DNA from 2 places in the Geomicrobium sp. JCM 19055 genome. Region 1 is predicted to be linked to the other one. Evidence: riboswitches for the same ligand, from Rfam matches in the RefSeq annotation. Region 1 holds a riboswitch; the other holds the start of a gene.

Region 1 (6,552 bases):
GACCGCAACTTCGCAGCTGCAGTTAATGCAGCTGGTGGAACGACTGGGATTATTATTCCACCTAGCGTACCACTCGTGTTGTACGGTGTTTCAGCAGGAACATCGGTTGGTGCATTGTTCATCGCTGGGATTTTGCCAGGCATTATGATTGGCTTGTCGTTAATGCTCGTCGCTTATATTATCTCTAGAATTAAAGGGTACGGAGCCGCTTCAGAACCAACGAACATCAGAAAAATCGGCACGTCATTTAAAGATGCTTTTCTCGCTTTGCTCATGCCCATCATTATTTTAGGAGGTATTTACGGTGGCTTTTTTTACACCGACCGAAGCCTCGGCAATCGCGGTTGTATATGGATTTTTAGTCGGTATTTTTGTATACAAACAATTAACACTTGGCGTTATGCGAAAAATACTCGTAGAATCTGCCGTCACTTCGTCTGTTATTATGTTCATCATTTCGACTGCAGCTTTATTTGGAATGATCTTAACACGAGAGCAAGTTCCTCAATCATTTGCAGGTTTGATTATGGACTCAGCATTGTCTCCAATTATGATTATATTGCTAATCAACGTTATGCTTTTATTAATCGGAACGTTTATGGAAACGATTGCGTCTGTTATCATCCTCACACCGATACTCCTTCCGATCGTTACTAGCATCGGCATGGACCCGGTACACTTTGGTATTATCATGATCGTTAACTTATCGATTGGTCTGATTACCCCACCTGTTGGTGTATCATTATTTGTTGCAGCACAAGTCGGAGAAACGAAGTTTGAAGGTGTCGTACGAGCGGTCACACCATTTCTGTTGATGATGATCATTAACGTGCTCATTGTCACGTTCTTCCCTTTCCTAAGCATGGGCTTACTGCAGTTACGGCAATAAAAAAAACGATGAATGGCACTTTGGCCGTTCATCGTTTTGTATTATTGTTCATGAACGGTCGGCTTCTTAAGCGTTGCACCCACACGCTGTTTTTTGAGGAGTGGGTATAGCTTTAAGAATACAGGCACAAAAACCGCACCAACGACAATTCCTTTAATTAAGTTAAAAGGTAAAATACCACCTAACACCATCGTAAGCATCATACCGCTAGAAAGATCCATTCCAACGAGCCATACATACGCCGGTAAGAAGATAAAGTAATTTAATACACTAAGAATTACCGTTAAGGACACTGTACCGACACCAATTCCGAGTACGAGACTCTTCGTCGTACGGAAACGACGATAAATGTAAGCAATCGGCAAAACGAAAGCTAAACTTGCCATAAAGTTCGTAACCATACCAATTGGATCGCCTGCTCCCATAAACAACGTGTACAGCGCAATCTTAACCCCAGCAACTGCAATGCCTGCAACCGGTGAGAATAAAATCGCTGCTAAAAGAACTGGAATCTCACTAAAATCCAAACTCAAAAAGTTTGCCGGTAAAAACGGAATTGGGAAACTAATAAACATAAACGCAGTTCCCATCGCACCTAATATTGCGTAACTTACGAGCCGAAACGTCTTTGTTTGTTGATTCATAACTCATCTCTCCCTTCTTCGGTAAAAAAAGGGATAACAGAGGCATCATTGTTTTGATGATAAAAATGAGAAAAGCCCCTTTGCTTAAAAACAAAGGGGCTTAATTATCAAAACAAATGATTCGCAAAATAAACATGTATCAACAACTGATACAAGCTTAGAATCGCAAACGATTCTCTGCAATCTTCTCCCATCCAGACTTTACTGTCGGCTCTGGAATTTCACCAGATCAACCACTTAAACATTTAAGCAGCTCACGGACTAATCACAACGATCGTGAATCACCGCCGGTCGGGAATTTCACCCTGCCCCGAAGACCAATTTATTTTATTATGTTTCTATCCTACTGCACTTTATTGATAACGTCAAGTCGTTTACTCGGATTTAATTCTTTTTTTTCTGAAAAGTCTTACGCATGCTCGCAAAAAGCTACAGAACCGAACAGGTTTAGTTTTCATCCAGATGGGTACCCTTTCTAAGACAAAAACGCGCAAGGAGGCACATATGCACATTCGATTTGGGTTTGTTTCTAATGCTTTACATCTCTATGAAGCATCCCCTGCAAAAACGATGACGTTCTCAAGATTCAAATCATTAGATCCAAAAGATGCCCTATCACAATTACACGCGATTACCGAAGAAAACTTACGTCGCACTCGCCGCATTCTTCTTTACACCGTCGCACAACAAATTCCATTGTATCGTTTTTCTTCATCAATTGTTCCGCTTGCGACTCATGATGAAGTCGATTTTGATTATATTACTCCTTTTAAGCACTTATACAAAGAAATTGGCGAAATTGTTAACTCAAATCAATTGCGGACGAGCTTCCATCCGAATCAATTTACGCTATTCACAAGTCCAAAACAGCATGTCACCGATAACGCAATCAAAGACTTAACGTATCATTACGCATTAAGTAAAGCAATGAACCTTCATGAAGACATTCGCATAAACATCCATGTTGGTGGCACCTACAATGATCGCTCTGAAGCGCTCAAGCGCTTTTCACACAATATCCAATCAATTCCTAAAGCGATTGCAAAGCAGATGACATTTGAAAATGATGATAAAACGTATACAACGACTGAAACACTAGAACTATGTGAACGTCACGATTTCCCGATGATGTTTGATTATCATCATTACGTGGCAAATCATGATGATAATGAAGATCTACACGAACTGCTCCCTCGTCTGTTTAAAACGTGGGAAAGAACTGGTCAACCACCAAAAATTCATCTTTCTTCTCCAAAGTCAGACAATGCTTTTCGTAGTCATTCAGATTATGTAAACATCGACTTTATACGTCCGTTACTTGACGTATTAAAATCACTCAACACGTCTGTTGATGTCATGATTGAAGCAAAAGAAAAAGACCGAGCTTGCCTTAAGCTAATTGAAGACATCACAAAAATTCGCGGATACAAGCGCCATTGTGGTGGCATTGTTTCACGATAAAAAAACTGCGACTGCACGAACAGGTGAACCGTCACCGTCTTTAATTTTAAGTGGTAGCCCAACGAACAAAAACGGTTCTAACTTAGGAAGACGCTCTAATGAGACTAAATTTGTATAGGTCACAATTTGTTTCTTTAATAGCGCGCGCTCAAGCTTCTCGCTAATTTCACCACCAACAAATGGAGGATGAGCCTTTACAATTTGTTCATAGTGATCAAGATCAACAGCATCCGTAAAGATTAATCCCGTCTTTTCTGGAAATGGACGTCGTAGGTCGACCCGTACAGCTTGACCGAGGAACTGCTGAAGTGGAATCTCACTTAACGTTAAGCCACTTTCATGCATATGTGAAAATGCATCCACATGCGTGCCCGTATGGCTACCCATTGACAGTTGGCGAACAACATACTCATCCTCACTAAGGGTACAAACCGTATTGATTGTAACTTCTGGATCTCCAGGGTAAACTTCCATTCCATCATGAATGGTCTGACTTAAATCAATTACCTTCATGCTAATCCCCCAATGCGGTGATACGCCTCGCAAAGCGAGGCGTTTTTAGATGACATCGTATCCTTGATCTTCAATCTCTTCTACGATTGCTTCTTTCGAGATCGTTCCTTCGTTGTACTCGACCGCTACTTGATGCTTGTTTAAATCTACGTTAACACGTGTCACACCATCAAGTTGACCAACACTCGTCTCGATTGCTTGTACACAGTGATTACAAGACATTCCTTGTACTGAAAATAGATCTTTGATATCGATCCCTCCTCTTCTCTATCGTACCATGTACAACAGCACGATCAAAAACCTCCCGCTTCTCATGTTCATTTCTTAACGTCTTATGTTCGTTCACCGTTCTCTCATTCATTACTTATAATTAACTCCGGTACACTCACGTACCATGGTTAGTAACAAGACGAGAGGTGAACAAAATGATAACGATAGATCAAGTGTCAAAGTCATACGGAAAAAAACAAGTTATTAAAAACGTATCATTATCAATTCCAGAAGGTTCTTGCTTCGGTCTCGTTGGACCAAACGGAGCGGGAAAATCTACGTTGTTAAAGTTAATTACGATGATTTTGTCAGCAGACCGCGGTGAGATTACGATTGCAGGGGAAAGTACGAAACGAAATTCTGCAAAAATCAAACAACAACTTGGTTACGTTCCTCAAGACATTTGTTTAGAGGAAACGTTAACGGTCGAAGATAATTTAAAGTTTTTCAGTCAAGTTTATAATGTTCCTTCAACCATTCAAAAAGAGAGAATAAATCATGTTCTCAAAACGATTCAATTAGAAGATCGCAAAAAAAACGATCGTAAAACAATTGTCTGGCGGCATGCAACGCCGTTTAAACATTGGTTGCACGTTGCTCCACGATCCGATGCTATTAATTATGGATGAGCCAACTGTCGGCGTAGACCCTCATTCACGAAACGAAATTTATAACGTAGTCAAAACGTTAATCGAATCGAATAAAACCGTAATTTATAGTAGTCACTATATGGAAGAAATCGAGAAACTTTGTGACCTCGTTTGTTTTCTTAATCATGGAGAAGTAATCGATATGAATTCCCCACAAACGATTAAGCAAAACAACGCAAAAAAAGCCGTGGAAGTATCCATTAATACAAGTGACCTCAAACATTTCCAACATTTAGGGGAACCAAAAGAGACTAAAAACGGCTATGTATTTCCTAGCGACGATCCATTGCGACTCATTCATCAACTGACAACAATAATGAAAGAGCACAGCATTGACGTACACCATTTACAAATGGTGACTCCCTCTTTGGAAGACATCTACTTACAAAAAACAGGTCAATCATTATCCGAGGAGGGTCAGTCATGAATGCCCACTTTTCACTTGAGTTAAAGAAAATGCTTCGAGACAAAGGGCTGGTTTTTTTGGACCTTGTTGTTACCCATTTTCTTCATTGTCATTTTCGCATCCATTTTCGGAAATCAATCAAACACAACGTCACTCTCACTCCATGTCGTTGTAACTGATTCCACGACGTTAACAGATCCATTCATTGAACAGCTACAGCACATTGACACGATTGACCTTGAACAAATTGATTCAACCCACTCAACAACTGAACTTCTCGAAAGTGGTGACATTTCGACGTTACTTGAAATACATGGTGAGCAACTAACGCTTCATTATGATGGTACACAAGAAGACACTGCTGGCGCGCTTTATGGCGTCATTGACAATGTGTCCCAACAACTACATTTACAAGTAAGCCAGCAAAACGTAAGGAATGCTGTTGGTGAGGAGGTTTTCACTGAAGAATGGTTTACAGCGCCGTTTCAACTTGAAGCAGTAACGATCGACGACCAGTCTGTTGATGCAATTACACACATCGTACCAGGTTACGCGGTTATGTTTACGTTTTTCATCTGTATATCAATGGTATCTTCACTTTTAAAAGACCTTCGTCAAGGTATGATTTCAAGACTTGCGACGAGTCCAAAACACCCGTTACATTATTTACTCGGAAAATGGTTAGCATTTATCGTTGTCGTGTTATTGCAACTTGTTATTCTTCTGAGTTTTGGATGGTTCGTATACGATGTTCAGATTGGCAACCTTATGGCGATCTTCACACTCTCACTTGTTCTTTCAATGACAGCAACTGCCATTGGTTTACTCATTAGCATGGCTGTTCGTTCAGAGAACTCTGGGATCGCCATTACCCAAGTACTCGCTTTAGGAGGAGCGATCGTTTCTGGATTGTGGATGCCGATCGAGTTTATGCCAAATTTCGTCCAACAAGCGAGCGTTTTCTTCCCGCAATATTGGGCTCATCAAGCATATTTAGAAGTCATGTCATCAAGTGGAACACTTGTAAATATTCTTCCTTCATTAGTCATATTGCTAGTGTTTACAATCATTTGCCTAACAATTGCCCTTTTCCTTTATCCTCGTTTCCTTCGGGATGCGGCCTAACACGATAATACGATGGATATTCATCTCCTGCTCCGTTATACTGTTAGTAGAAGTTGCATGACAGGGAGGTTACGAAGATGGATGAGGAAGTAGAAATGATGGAACACGAACATTCCAAACACCCTATTGAACCGAATGCTGATAAAGAACGTATGTTAAAGCGATTACGCCGTGTTGAAGGACAAATCCGTGGATTACAAAACATGGTCCAAGACGATCGCTATTGTGTAGATATATTAATTCAAATTAGCGCAGTTCAAGCTGCACTAAAGAAAGTCGGGTACTCGCTTTTAGAACACCACGCCAAGACATGTGTTGTCCATGACATTAAAAACGGCAAAGAAGAAGAAACGTTAAATGAGCTCATGAAAGTCATTGATCAATACGCAAAGTCATAAAGAAAACCTCTGCATCATGCAGAGGTTTTTCTTTATGACTCAATTTCTGAAACTTGCGTAACGATTATTGTCTCATAAATTGGCGTTCATCTTCGTTTAAACCACAAGCTCCACATTGAATTCGATTATGTGGTCCTTTATAAGGAAGGTGAAACGGATCAAGATCGCTTTGCTCATACGACTGAACAACATCCCC
Region 2 (6,552 bases), on a different contig from region 1:
CGGAGGGTTCACTCATGGCATTTGCAGATGTGACATTAACTCCAATCGGAGAAGGAACAGCGAGTTTCTCACAAGAAATCGCTCACTTTCATGAAGTGTTAGATCGTTATGATGGTATTACGTATGAGAAAACATCGATGAGTACGATCATTGAAGGCGATATGAACGATTTATGGGTTGTTTTGCAAGAGCTACACAAGACAGCTGTAAATCGAGACTGGGAACGGATTTCGATGAACGTTCGGATCGATGATCGCAGAGACGGTAAAGAGCAGAGCATCGAAGGTAAAAAAACTATCTGTACAATCTCAGAAAGCGTAGCTTTTGACATAATAAGCATAGGTTTTTAACCTATGCTTATTTTATTTGAATAGTAAAGGTGACGTATCGTTTAAATGAGCAACGATAGAAATTAGTTTGAAAATGTCTATTGATTTTTCTGAATGCTAGTCGTATAGTGTTTGTATACAATTTTATAGATCTACAACTTCGGGGCAGGGTGAAATTCCCTACCGGCGGTGATAAGGCGAAAGCCTTTCAGTCCGTGACCCGGGTCGAATGTTTTCGATTCGGTGGATCTGGTGAAACTCCAGAGCCGACAGTTAAAGTCTGGATGGGAGAAGTGAGGAAACGGTACAACTGAGCGAGTATGCTTAGCTTATTTGTTATACCGTACGAATGGCACACGTGTATGCGTAGGTGCTCACTTTAACGATTTCTTAAACTTCCTGAAGTTCTCTTCAGGAAGTTTTTTTGATGCCAATTTAGAGGTGTAGAGGAAAGGGAGAAAATGTCTAACCAGAATGAGTATATGAAATTTGCTTTAGAGCAAGCCAAGATGGTAAGTGGCAAACGTCTCCAAATCCGACGGTCGGTGCAGTCATTGTGAACGAAGGTGAGATTGTTGGCGTCGGTGCACATTTACGAGCGGGAGAAGCTCACGCTGAGATTCATGCTCTTCAAATGGCTGGTGAACGAGCGAGAGGATCAACGTTATATGTCACGTTAGAACCGTGTCAACATCAGGGACGAACGGGACCGTGTACAACAGCAATAATTCAAGCAAATGTATCCCAAGTCGTCATCGCCATGCTTGATCCAAATCCTGAAATGCAAGGAAAGAGTGTGAAAGTGCTTGAACGTTCAGGAATTACTGTTGATGTTGGTATGCTTGAAGAAGAGGCAAGGCGTATGAATCGTGCATATATTCACTGGATGAAAACGAAAAAGCCTTACGTCACCTTGAAAATGGCGGGTTCATTGGATGGCAAGACGGCTACCTCACAAGGGGAAAGTCAGTGGATTACAAGCCAAGCTTCAAGAAGTGATGGTCATGTGGAAAGAAAGAATCATGATGCCATTCTCGTTGGGGTTGAAACGGTGATTCAAGACAACCCAGCACTTACGTCAAGAGATCCTTACGTGCAACCAATTCGAGTCGTTTTGGATCGTAATTTACGCATTCCAAGGAGCTCAAAGTTATTAACCGACACTTATCCAACGATTATTTATACGGAACAACCGTCAGTTTTTGAAACAACGAAACAAATCGTTACGCTTTCAAAAGTAACACCCGAATCTGTTTTACAAGACTTAGGGAATCGCAATGTTATATCGCTATTAGTAGAGGGTGGAGCAACGATCCATGGTGCTTTCTTTGCGGATCGTGTTGTACAAAGAACGATTACTTATCTAGCTCCGAAACTAATTGGTGGAACAAATGCTCATGGTTTTATAGCAGGCAGCGGTGCGGTACAGCTTAAGGATGCACTTCAAGTGACATATGAGCGTATTGAACACATTGATGGAGATATAAAAATAACAGCGATTGTAGGTGAAGAGGATGTTTACAGGCATTGTTGAAGAGGTTGGCACGATTGAAGAACTTGAGACGTTCAAGATTCAATAACAGTGACCATCCGGGCAAACGTCGTATTAGAGGATGTGCAAATTGGTGACAGCATCTCTGTTTCTGGCGTCTGTTTGACCGTTCGTACGCACACGAAGACGACATTTACAGCAGACATTATGCAAGAAACGTTACTTCATTCAACACTGAACCATTTGAATAAAGGTAATACTGTGAATCTTGAAAGATCAATGCGTATGAATGATCGCGTCGGCGGACATTTTGTTGCAGGTCATGTAGATGGCACGGGAACGATTCAACAGATGACGGAGTTAGAAGGTTCAACCCTTTATGAAGTCGCTGTTCCTGAGCAATTGACGAAGTACATGATAAAAAAAAGGTTCGGTTGCAATCAACGGTACAAGTTTAACAATTGCAGATATTAAAGAGAACGTGATGACTGTATCCATCATTCCCCATACAAAAGACGTGACACAATTCCAAACCATTATGGTCGGAGACTCAGTGAATCTTGAGGTTGATCAACTTGGGAAATACGTGGAGAAGTTACTCGAAAGGAGAACCTCATGACTTTCCATACAATTGACGAAGCAATCGATACGTTGCGAGCAGGAGGAATGGTCATCGTCTGTGATCGGGAAGACCGTGAAAATGAAGGCGATTTAGTCGCACTTGGTGATCGAATTACGACCGAGACCGTCAATTTTATGGCGACACATGCTCGTGGACTCATTTGTGCCCCGATTACAAAAGCGATTGCGAAGCGCTTGCGCTTGCCACTCATGACGGATGAATCAACCGACCCACATGAAACAGCTTTTACGATTAGTGTTGATCATGCATCAAGTACGACAGGAATCTCGGCTGAAGAACGGGCAACGACAATTCAAGCACTCGCAAACGATTATACTTCCGAGTTTGATATGCAGCGTCCAGGCCATATCTTCCCACTCATTGCAAAGAACAATGGTGTACTAGAACGAGCAGGTCACACCGAAGCAACGGTTGATCTCGCCAGGCTTGCAGGTGCAAAAGAAGTTGGTGTGATTTGCGAAATTATGAATGAAGACGGAACGATGGCGAGAGTTCCAGAGCTCTTGGAATTCTCTCAAATACATCAAATCCCTATTATTTCGATAGAAAAATTGATTGAATACCGTCAACGACAAGCAGCAGCCATCGCAGAAACGACGGAAACAGAGCTCGAAACTGAATATGGCACATTCCAGATTTACATTTTTAAAACAGACGACCATAAAGAACATATGGCCTTAGTGAAAGGTTCGCTTACGGACGCAGGCCCTATTACGACACGCATTCATTCTGAGTGCCTCACCGGTGATTTATTTCATTCTAAACATTGCGACTGCGGAGAGCAACTTCATCAAACGCTCGAAGCGATGCAACGCGAAGAAAAGGCGATTCTTCTCTATTTACGACAAGAAGGCAGGGGCATTGGCTTATTCGAGAAGATTAAAGCGTATGAGTTGCAAAAAGGTGGCTTAGATACGGTGGAAGCCAATGAAAAGCTTGGGTTCAAAGCGGATGAACGCGACTTCTCCATCGCTGGGAACATGTTACACCAGCTGGGTGTAAACACCATCTCTCTTATTACGAACAATCCAGAAAAAGTGGAGAGCATCAAATCACAAGGCATTCACGTGCATCAAGTGATTCATACGAAACCGACGATTTACCCGGCAAACGAACGCTATGTAATGACAAAACAAGAAAAGCTTGGGCATTTAATTCCCTAAGTGAAGGAGAGACTGAAATGACAACGATTCAAGGTTCAGTAGTTGGAACAAATAAGAAGGTGGCGATTATTAAAGCAAGATTTAACGAGTTTATAACGAATCAGCTGCATGAAGGTGCACTCGCGATCCTTGGACAACATGACGTTCAAGATGATCACATCGATACGATTGTCGTTCCTGGTGCAGTCGAAATCGTTTATGCTGCAAAGCAAGCGGTAGAAAGCGGGCACTATGACGGGGTAATTACGATCGGTGCCGTCATCCGCGGAGAGACACCGCACTTTGATTATGTGTGTAACATCGTTTCAAGTGGCATTACTCAGCTTAATACACGGGAGAATAGTAATTGTCCCGTGGTGTTTGGTGTCATAACGACCAATACGAATGAAGAAGCAATCGCGCGAACGGGGATTAAACACGATAATCAAGGAAGTGCAGCAGCCCGGGCAGTACTTGAAATGATAAACCTTGATGTAAAGCAGCACTCAACAGCATTGATGTAGTGGATACGCCTATCTTTTTTTTAAAGGTAGGCGTATGTTCATGTTAAGATGAAGAGCATAGAAAGGAGTGAAGATATGAAACGATTAGATGTTGTTTATGCTTTAATACGAAATCAAAACGATGAAGTCCTCATTGTAGAAAACGAAAACAGTCGCTGGAGTTTACCTGGAGGTGCTGTAGAAGAGGACGAGACGTTAGAACAAGCGCTCATTCGAGAAGTGTATGAAGAAACGGCTCTTCATGTCGAACGAAAAGGACTAGCATTAGTGAATGAGACAAAGTTTCAGGAAAGCGGTCATCATTGCGTATTTTTTACCTTTCATGTTGATGTTGTCGGAGGGACAATTGAACGCCTTTACCCGGAAGAAATTACGAAAATTGAATGGGTTTCGTGCGAGATTGCGAACGAACGGATGCCGTATCTTGCAAGTGGCATCGAGCCATTGTTCGACCAACACGTAACGTATACATACCAGTAGTAAAGTGATGTTAGCGCGCTTGCTGATCAAGTGACGCTTTTTTTGTGTTCAGAATACGACAAAACGAGACAAAAAAAATACATTGGGGGTTTCTTCTATCTGAACTATACTAATAATTAAGATAATTAAAGGGGTGAATGAATGAACACAACAACGTCTATGGACCAAATGGTAAAGCGAGTGAGAAGACAAACCTTAGGTGATCTACTCAAACGAACGAGTGCACGTATGCCAAACAAACTAGCCATCGTGTATGAAAATGAACGGTTAACGTACGAGCAATTAGCAAAGTTAGTCAATCAAACCGCATATACGTTTACGTCTAGAGGGATGAAGAAGGGGGATCGGGTAGCGCTTCTCTCGAAGAACAGCTTAGACTTTGTCGTTGTTCAGTTTGCCTTAGCAAATATTGGGGCGGTTATGGTCCCGATCAATTATATGTTAACAGCATCAGACATTCGCTACATCTTGAACCATGCAAAAATAGAAACGTTAGTCGGATCAACGGAGTATGCGCCATTATTAGAAGAATCATCAATGGAGATGACCATGGCTAACCGCTACCTGATCGACACAGACTCACAGCGAGAAGGTTGGGGAACGCTTCGTGACCAAAGAACGTCACAACCAGACACGGATAGTGAAGTTGAACTTGATGACGATGATCTGGCACAAGTGCTTTATACAAGTGGAACAGAGTCTCGACCGAAAGGAGTTATGCTCACCCATAAAAGTTTAATTAGCGAATATGTAAGCGCTATTATTGATGGCAAGATGGAAACGCGCGATGTAATGATTCAAGCATTGCCACTGTATCATTGCGCCCAACTTCATGTTTTCTTAGGCCCGAGTGTCTATCTTGGTTGCACGAATATCATATTAAGTGCTCCAAAGCCAGAAGCGATGTTTGATGCGATTGAAAAGGACGGGGCTACCCAGTTATTTTGTCCACCTACCGTCTGGATTGCGCTGTTACGTCATCCCTCTTTCGATGAACGCGATTTATCGAATTTAGAAAAGTGCTATTACGGAGCTGCGATTATGCCGAGGGAAGTCTTAAAAGAGTTATCTACTCGTCTACCAAATGCTCGTTTTTGGAATTTCTACGGCCAGACAGAAATCGCACCGCTCGCAACGGCATTGCAACCTGAAGATCAGCTTCGAAAACTTGGCTCAGCTGGCGTGGCTTCTTTAAATGTCGAGACGCGCATTGTTGATGATTATGATCTAGAAGTGCCACGAGGCAAATGGGTGAAATCGTACACCGAACACCACATGCGATGAAAGGGTATTTGGATGATCCGGAGAAAACGGCAGAAACGTTTAAAGGTGGATGGTTCCATAGCGGAGATTTAGGGGTTATGGATGAAGAAGGGTATGTAACAATCGTTGACCGTAAAAAGGACATGATCAATACCGGAGGCGTGAATGTCTCGAGTCGAGAAGTAGAAGAGACATTATATGAATTGGACGGCGTGTCAGAAGTTGCCGTGATTGGTACGCCTGACCCGTATTGGATTGAAGCGGTAACTGCACTCGTCGTTACGAAGGCTGGAAGTGAATTACGAGAAGAGACCGTGATGAAGTTTTGTGAAGAGCGGTTATCGAAATTTAAAATACCAAAGCAAATTAAAATCGTCCCTTCCTTACCGAAAAACCCAAGTGGAAAGATTTTGAAACGATCACTACGCGAAGACTAAAAAAACAGTGGGGTTCATGAACCCCACTGTTTTTAGTCTTCGCGTAAATCTTCAATGGAATCAATGTCCATGTAAGATGGAACAGCTAACCCGATACGAGCACCTTCTAGGTTAGGTCCAAGATCAAGGACGTCATCTTGGAACGACTCATATTGAGCAGCGTGGGTATGCGGAAGCCATGCCGCGACATGTGCATGGGCATCACCTTGTGCGACCGCTTGCCACATAATCGTAACTTCTAA

The links. A riboswitch is a leader RNA that binds a small molecule or an ion and turns the genes downstream of it on or off. The one in region 1 is predicted to bind FMN.
Region 2: another riboswitch for FMN. It lies ahead of ribD (bifunctional diaminohydroxyphosphoribosylaminopyrimidine deaminase/5-amino-6-(5-phosphoribosylamino)uracil reductase RibD); the one in region 1 lies ahead of JCM19055_RS11905 (ECF transporter S component).

The regions. Positions count from the first base shown of each region.
Region 1 covers NZ_BAXL01000012.1:93,312-99,863, forward strand. Annotated here, with positions in the region: partial or broken gene JCM19055_RS11900 (TRAP transporter large permease) at 1-889, shown strand, start outside; gene JCM19055_RS11905 (ECF transporter S component) at 931-1,533, opposite strand; FMN riboswitch at 1,712-1,855, opposite strand; gene uvsE (UV DNA damage repair endonuclease UvsE) at 2,038-2,994, shown strand; gene JCM19055_RS11915 (cyclase family protein) at 2,986-3,507, opposite strand; gene copZ (copper chaperone CopZ) at 3,553-3,756, opposite strand; gene JCM19055_RS23835 (ATP-binding cassette domain-containing protein) at 3,933-4,406, shown strand; gene JCM19055_RS23840 (hypothetical protein) at 4,342-4,854, shown strand; partial or broken gene JCM19055_RS23845 (ABC transporter permease) at 4,912-5,958, shown strand; gene JCM19055_RS11935 (metal-sensing transcriptional repressor) at 6,036-6,356, shown strand; gene JCM19055_RS11940 (hypothetical protein) at 6,421-6,552, opposite strand, start outside.
Region 2 covers NZ_BAXL01000029.1:8,093-14,644, reverse strand. Annotated here, with positions in the region: gene JCM19055_RS20080 (MTH1187 family thiamine-binding protein) at 15-350, shown strand; FMN riboswitch at 482-629, shown strand; gene ribD (bifunctional diaminohydroxyphosphoribosylaminopyrimidine deaminase/5-amino-6-(5-phosphoribosylamino)uracil reductase RibD) at 817-1,863, shown strand; gene JCM19055_RS30570 (riboflavin synthase) at 1,912-2,295, shown strand; gene JCM19055_RS30565 (hypothetical protein) at 2,303-2,440, shown strand; gene JCM19055_RS20065 (bifunctional 3,4-dihydroxy-2-butanone-4-phosphate synthase/GTP cyclohydrolase II) at 2,437-3,627, shown strand; gene ribH (6,7-dimethyl-8-ribityllumazine synthase) at 3,645-4,130, shown strand; gene JCM19055_RS20055 (NUDIX hydrolase) at 4,206-4,610, shown strand; partial or broken gene JCM19055_RS20050 (acyl-CoA synthetase) at 4,752-6,310, shown strand; gene JCM19055_RS20045 (glycine betaine ABC transporter substrate-binding protein) at 6,343-6,552, opposite strand, start outside.